DNA from 2 places in the Streptomyces sp. NPDC002176 genome. Region 2 is predicted to be linked to the other one. Evidence: predicted binding sites of a transcription regulator. Region 2 holds the regulator's gene; the other holds the start of a gene.
What was found. The regulator HrcA, encoded in region 2, represses chaperone genes, less so after heat shock. The targets are predictions, from matches to a motif close to TTNGCACTCNGNNNNNCNGAGTGCNAA.

Region 1: a site for HrcA is predicted at 1,595-1,621, ahead of groL (chaperonin GroEL). Genes of this name have one in related genera too.

Annotation. Positions count from the first base shown of each region.
Region 1 is NZ_JBJDQW010000006.1:153,912-157,316, reverse strand. It holds gene groL (chaperonin GroEL) at 1-1,432, opposite strand, end outside; gene ACI2LY_RS26365 (cold-shock protein) at 1,709-1,912, opposite strand; gene ACI2LY_RS26360 (MoaD/ThiS family protein) at 2,343-2,618, opposite strand; gene thrC (threonine synthase) at 2,615-3,405, opposite strand, start outside.
Region 2 is NZ_JBJDQW010000003.1:726,937-730,341, reverse strand. It holds gene ACI2LY_RS17180 (DUF3097 domain-containing protein) at 1-444, opposite strand, end outside; gene ACI2LY_RS17175 (MBL fold metallo-hydrolase) at 479-1,201, opposite strand; gene hrcA (heat-inducible transcriptional repressor HrcA) at 1,360-2,376, shown strand; gene dnaJ (molecular chaperone DnaJ) at 2,377-3,405, shown strand, end outside.

The DNA.
Region 1 (3,405 bases), on a different contig from region 2:
CGGCGTTCAGGCCGTTGCCGACAGGGAGGTTGCGGACCTTCTCCACGACGACGCCACCCTCGAGACCACCGTTGACGGCGATCTGCTTGAGCGGGGCCTCCAGCGCGAGCTTGACCGCGTTGGCACCGGTGGCCTCGTCGCCCGTCAGCTCGAGCTTGTCGAAGACCTGACCGGCCTGCAGCAGAGCCACGCCACCACCGGCGACGATGCCCTCCTCGACGGCCGCCTTGGCGTTGCGCACGGCGTCCTCGATGCGGTGCTTGCGCTCCTTGAGCTCCACCTCGGTGGCGGCACCGGCCTTGATGACCGCCACGCCGCCCGCGAGCTTCGCCAGGCGCTCCTGGAGCTTCTCGCGGTCGTAGTCCGAGTCGGAGTTCTCGATCTCGGCGCGGATCTGGTTCACGCGGCCCTGCACCTGCTCCGAGGAACCGGCGCCGTCCACGATCGTGGTCTCGTCCTTGGTGACGACGACCTTGCGGGCGCGGCCCAGCAGGTCCAGGGAGGCGTTCTCCAGCTTGAGACCGACCTCCTCGGAGATGACCTCGCCACCGGTGAGGATGGCGATGTCGCCGAGCATGGCCTTGCGGCGGTCGCCGAAGCCCGGGGCCTTGACGGCGACGGACTTGAAGGTGCCGCGGATCTTGTTGACCACCAGGGTGGAGAGGGCCTCGCCCTCGACGTCCTCGGCGATGATCAGCAGGGGCTTGCCCGACTGCATGACCTTCTCCAGCAGCGGGAGCAGGTCCTTGACCGAGGAGATCTTGGAGTTGGCGATGAGGATGTAGGGGTCCTCGAGCACCGACTCCATGCGCTCCATGTCGGTCGCGAAGTAGGCGGAGATGTAGCCCTTGTCGAAGCGCATGCCCTCGGTGAGCTCGAGCTCCAGACCGAAGGTGTTGCTCTCCTCGACGGTGATGACACCTTCCTTGCCGACCTTGTCCATCGCCTCGGCGATGAGCTCGCCGATCTGGGTGTCGGCGGCGGAGATGGAGGCCGTGGAGGCGATCTGCTCCTTGGTCTCCACGTCCTTGGCCTGCTCGAGCAGAGCGGTGGAGACCGCCTCGACGGCCTTCTCGATACCGCGCTTGAGGGCCATCGGGTTGGCGCCCGCGGCTACGTTGCGCAGGCCCTCCTTGACCAGGGCCTGGGCCAGCACGGTCGCGGTGGTCGTACCGTCACCGGCGACGTCGTCCGTCTTCTTGGCGACTTCCTTGACCAGCTCGGCGCCGATCTTCTCGTACGGGTCCTCGAGCTCGATCTCCTTGGCGATGGAGACACCATCGTTGGTGATCGTGGGGGCGCCCCACTTCTTCTCGAGGACGACGTTGCGGCCCTTGGGGCCGAGCGTCACCTTGACGGCGTCCGCGAGCTGGTTCATGCCGCGCTCGAGGCCGCGCCGCGCCTCCTCGTCGAACGCGATGATCTTGGCCATGTGAAGTGGTCCCTCCAGGACTGGGGGTGATTCCTTCGGACCGCGCCCGCGCCCGCGACGGACGGCTCGCCGACCTTGTGGTTCCTTGCCCCACCCGGTCCGCGGGCCTCACCGACCCGGTCCTTCGTTGTCACTCTCACCTTCAGAGTGCTAACGCAATGATTAGCACTCACCCAGGGCGAGTGCAAGCGCCTTCGGGGGATCAGGACGGGACTTAACAGGACGAAGGGCCCGCACCCTGTGCCGGTGCGGGCCCTGCGCTCTGCTGGAAAACGTTCAGGCGGTGACGCGAACCATGTCGGCCTGCGGACCCTTCTGACCCTGCGAGATCTCGAACTCCACCCGCTGGCCCTCTTCCAGGGCGCGGTAGCCGTCCATCTGGATGGCGCTGTAGTGGACGAAGACGTCCGCACCACCGTCGACCGCGATGAAGCCGTACCCCTTCTCCGCGTTGAACCACTTGACGGTGCCCTGAGCCATGCCTAACTCCCCTATTACTGGCCCTTGCGCGGACCCGCACTTCGCGGACCCGGGTCAGACCTCGCACCCCAATGGTCGGGGGCGTGCGCCGGAACGCGTCGACCGCGGCTGAATGTATCTGTCCAACTGCCGTCTGCAACAGGTCAATCGGACGAGAATTCCGGACGGACACAGTCCGGAATCTGCCGCAACTTCGGCCGAATTCAGGGCAAGTCGGGCCCCGTAAAAACAACAAATGCCGCACATTACCCGTGCATTTTGGCTGCTTCTTGTCGGGTCGGCGGCATGAATCAAGGGCTCCCGGCCCAGCTGAGCGGGAGCGCGTTCCCCAACCCTACCGCGCTCAATCACACAGAATGGCCCCCTCCGTTTCTCTTACGGAGAAGGCCATTCGATGAACCGACGGTAACCGTGGTTACCGAAGGTAATTTCAGCCTCCGGCGACCGCCGGAATGATGGAGACACCCGCGCCGTCGGGGGTCACGGTCTGAAGTCCGCCCTCGAAACGCACGTCGTCGTCATTGACGTAGACATTCACGAACCGGCGCAGCTTGCCCTGGTCGTCCAGGACGCGGGCGGCGATGCCCTGGTGGTGCTGCTCCAGGTCCTCGATGACCTCCGCGAGCGTGCCGCCCTCGGCGGCGACCTCGGCCTGCCCGCCGGTGTAGGTGCGCAGGATGGTCGGGATGCGAACGGTCACGCTCATGCGAGGCCAGCCTCTCGGAAGGAGTCCAGGTTCGGGCGGATGGTCGCGGACAGGCCGGTACCGGCGACCGCGTCCAGGGTCTTCAGGCCGTCGCCGGTGTTGAGGACGACGGTGGTGAGCGAGGGGTCCAGCGCGCCGGACTCGATCAGCTTGCGGGTGACGCCGACCGTCACCCCGCCCGCCGTCTCGGCGAAGATGCCCTCGGTACGGGCCAGCAGCTTGATGGCGTCCACGATCTGCGGGTCCGTCACGTCCTCCACCGCGCCACCGGTACGGCGGGCGATGTCCAGCACGTACGGCCCGTCGGCCGGGTTGCCGATGGCGAGGGACTTGGCGATGGTGTCCGGCTTCTGCGGCCGCACCACGTCGTGGCCCGCCTTGTACGCGGCCGACACCGGGGAGCAGCCCTCCGCCTGGGCGCCGAAGATCTTGTACGGCCTGTCCTCGACCAGGCCGAGCGCGATCAGCTCCTTCAGCCCCTTGTCGATCTTGGTGAGCTGGGAGCCGGAGGCGATCGGCACCACCAGCTGGTCCGGCAGCCGCCAGCCGAGCTGCTCGCAGATCTCGTAGGCGAGGGTCTTGGAGCCCTCGGCGTAGTACGGGCGCAGGTTGACGTTGACGAAGCCCCAGCCCTCGCCCGCCGGGTCGCCGATCAGCTCGGAGCAGAAGCGGTTCACGTCGTCGTAGTTGCCCTCGATGCCGACCAGCTCACCGCCGTAGACGGCGGCCATGACGACCTTGCCCTGCTCCAGGTCGTGCGGGATGAACACGCAGGAGCGCAGGCCCG
Region 2 (3,405 bases):
CACGATCGAGGGCAGGTCGTCCACGCCCTCCAGGTACTCCACGACGACGCCCTCGATGCGCAGGTCGTCGCCCCAGACCTTCTCGACCAACTCGGCGTCGTGCCTGCCCTCGACGTAGATCCGCCCGGCGCGGGCCACGCGGGCACGGGCGCCCGGGACGGCGAGCGAGCCGGAGGCGGTGCGGGCGGGCTTCAGCGGGGCGGCGGCCGGGCGGACCAGGGTGACCGGGCGGCCCTCCAGCAGGAAGCCGCGTGGCTCCAGCGGGAACACCCGGTGCTTGCCGAAGCGGTCCTCCAGCGTGACCGTGCCCGCCTCGCAGCGGATCACCGCCCCGCAGAACCCGGTACCGGGCTCCTCCACCACCAGCCCCGCCTCCGCCGCCACCTCGGGCACCGGCTGCGGCTTCTTCCAGGGAGCGGTCAGGTCGGGGGAGTAGTCGCGCATTTCGCAGACGATAGGAGAAGTTGCCGCGCGACACTCAGGACACGCCGAAACGCGCTGCCAGGGCGTCCCGTTGGCGTCGTACGAAAGCCGCGTCGACCACCGCTCCGTGACCGGGTACGTACAGCGCGTCCTCGCCGCCCAGGGTCAGCAGCCGGTCCAGCGCGTCCGGCCAGCGGGACGGCACCGCGTCCGGGCCCGCCTGCGGTTCGCCGGACTCCTCGACCAGGTCGCCGCAGAAGACGACCTCGGGGGAGCCGGGCACCAGCACCGCGAGATCGTGGGCGGTATGACCGGGGCCGACGTTGGCCAGCAGCGCCTGGCGGCCGCCGCCGAGGTCGAGCGTCCACTCGCCGGACACCGCGTGCGCGGGCGGCAGCAGGGCGCGTACGGCGGCCTCCGCCTCCCCGGCCGGGACCCCGTGGTCGACCGCGTCCCGGCGCAGCGCCTCCCGCTCGTGCGCGGACACCATGTCCAGCCCGACCGCGCCGTAGACCTCCGCCCCGGCGAAGGCGGGGGTGCCCAGGACGTGATCGAAGTGCGGGTGGGTCAGCGCGAGATGAGTCACATCCCGCCCGGCCAGCGTCCGTACCGCCGACCGCAGCGCGGCCCCCTCGGCCAGGCTCGACCCCGCGTCCACCACCAGTGCCGTGCCCGAGCCCACCACCAGCCCCACCGTGCAGTCCCAGCCCGGCAGTCGGCACCGGCCCACCCCTTCGGCAAGCCGCTCCCACCCGAGGTCTTCCCAAGTCACCGTCATACCCGGACGCTAGCTCTGGACAAGCCGGGCGGACGGCACCGACCTTGCCCGGTGAGCACCCCGCGGCCGTACACTGGCCGGGGAAGTCTGGCACTCGCGCACGCAGAGTGCCAGGCGGTACACCGTAGGGGCCGTGGGGCGACGTGATGGAGGTGCGCATGCTGAGCGAACGCAGGCTGCAGGTACTGCGCGCCATCGTGCAGGACTACGTCGGCACCGAGGAGCCCGTCGGCTCCAAGGCCCTCACCGAACGGCACAGCCTCGGCGTCTCCCCGGCCACCGTGCGCAACGACATGGCCGCGCTGGAGGAGGAGGGGTTCATCGCCCAGCCGCACACCAGCGCCGGGCGCATCCCCACCGACAAGGGCTACCGGCTCTTCGTCGACAAGCTCGCCGGTGTGAAGCCGATGACGGCGCCCGAGCGGCGCGCGATCCAGAACTTCCTGGAGGGCGCGGTCGACCTCGACGACGTCGTGGCCCGCACGGTCCGGCTGCTCGCGCAGCTCACCCGGCAGGTCGCCGTCGTGCAGTACCCCTCGCTGACCCGGTCCACGGTCCGGCATGTGGAACTGCTCTCACTCGCCCCCGCCCGCGTGATGCTCGTCCTGATCACCGACACCGGCCGGGTCGAGCAGCGGATGGTCGACTGCCCCGCCCCGTTCGGCGAGGGACCGCTCGCGGATCTGCGGGCGCGGCTCAACAGCAAGGTGGCCGGACGCCGGTTCAGCGACGTACCGCGTCTGGTCGAGGACCTCCCCGATGCCTTCGAGGCGGAGGATCGCGGTACGGTCTCCACAGTGCTCTCCACTCTGCTGGAGACACTCGTCGAGGAGAACGAGGAACGGCTGATGATCGGCGGCACCGCCAATCTCACCCGTTTCGGACATGACTTCCCCCTGGTGATCCGGCCCGTGCTGGAGGCCCTCGAGGAGCAGGTCGTGCTCCTCAAGCTCCTCGGCGAGGCCAAAGATCCGGGCGTGACCGTGCGTATCGGGCACGAGAACGCCCACGAGGGACTCAACTCCACGTCCGTCGTGTCGGTCGGCTACGGTTCGGGCGGCGAGGCGGTTGCCAAGCTCGGCGTGGTCGGACCGACCCGCATGGACTACCCGGGAACGATGGGAGCGGTACGCGCAGTGGCACGGTACGTCGGACAGATCCTGGCGGAGTCGTAAGTGGCCACGGATTACTACGCCGTTCTCGGCGTGCGCCGCGACGCGTCGCAGGATGAGATCAAGAAGGCGTTCCGCAGGCTCGCGCGCGAGCTGCATCCGGACGTCAATCCCGATCCGAAGACCCAGGAGCGGTTCAAGGAGATCAACGCCGCCTACGAGGTGTTGTCGGACCCGCAGAAGAAGCAGGTCTACGACCTCGGCGGCGACCCCCTCTCGCAGGCGGGCGGCGCCGGTGGCGCGGGCGGTTTCGGGGCCGGTGGCTTTGGCAACTTCTCCGACATCATGGACGCGTTCTTCGGTACGGCGTCGCAGCGCGGCCCGCGCTCGCGCACCCGGCGCGGCCAGGACGCGATGATCCGGATCGAGGTCGAGCTGGACGAGGCGGCCTTCGGCACGACCAAGGACATCCAGGTCGACACCGCGGTCGTCTGCAACACCTGCAGCGGCGAGGGCGCCGCCCCCGGCACCACCGCGCAGACCTGTGACATGTGCCGCGGCCGTGGCGAGGTCTCCCAGGTCACCCGGTCCTTCCTGGGCCAGGTCATGACCTCCCGCCCCTGCCCCCAGTGCCAGGGCTTCGGCACCGTGGTCCCGACCCCGTGCCCCGAGTGCGCGGGCGACGGCCGGGTCCGCTCCCGGCGCACCCTGACCGTGAAGATCCCCGCCGGTGTCGACAACGGCACCCGCATCCAGCTCGCGGGCGAGGGCGAGGTCGGCCCCGGCGGCGGCCCCGCCGGTGACCTGTACGTGGAGATCCACGAGCTGCCGCACTCCACCTTCCAGCGGCGCGGCGACGACCTGCACTGCACGGTCACCCTCCCGATGACGGCCGCGGCCCTCGGCACCAAGGTGCCGCTGGAGACGCTGGACGGCATGGAGGAGGTCGACATCCGGCCCGGCACCCAGTCCGGCCAGTCGATCCCGCTGCACGGCCGGGGCGTCACGCATCTGCGCGGCGGCGGCCGGGGCGACCTCATCGTGCACGTCGAGGTCACCACCCCGACCAAGCTCGACGCCGAGCAGGAGCGG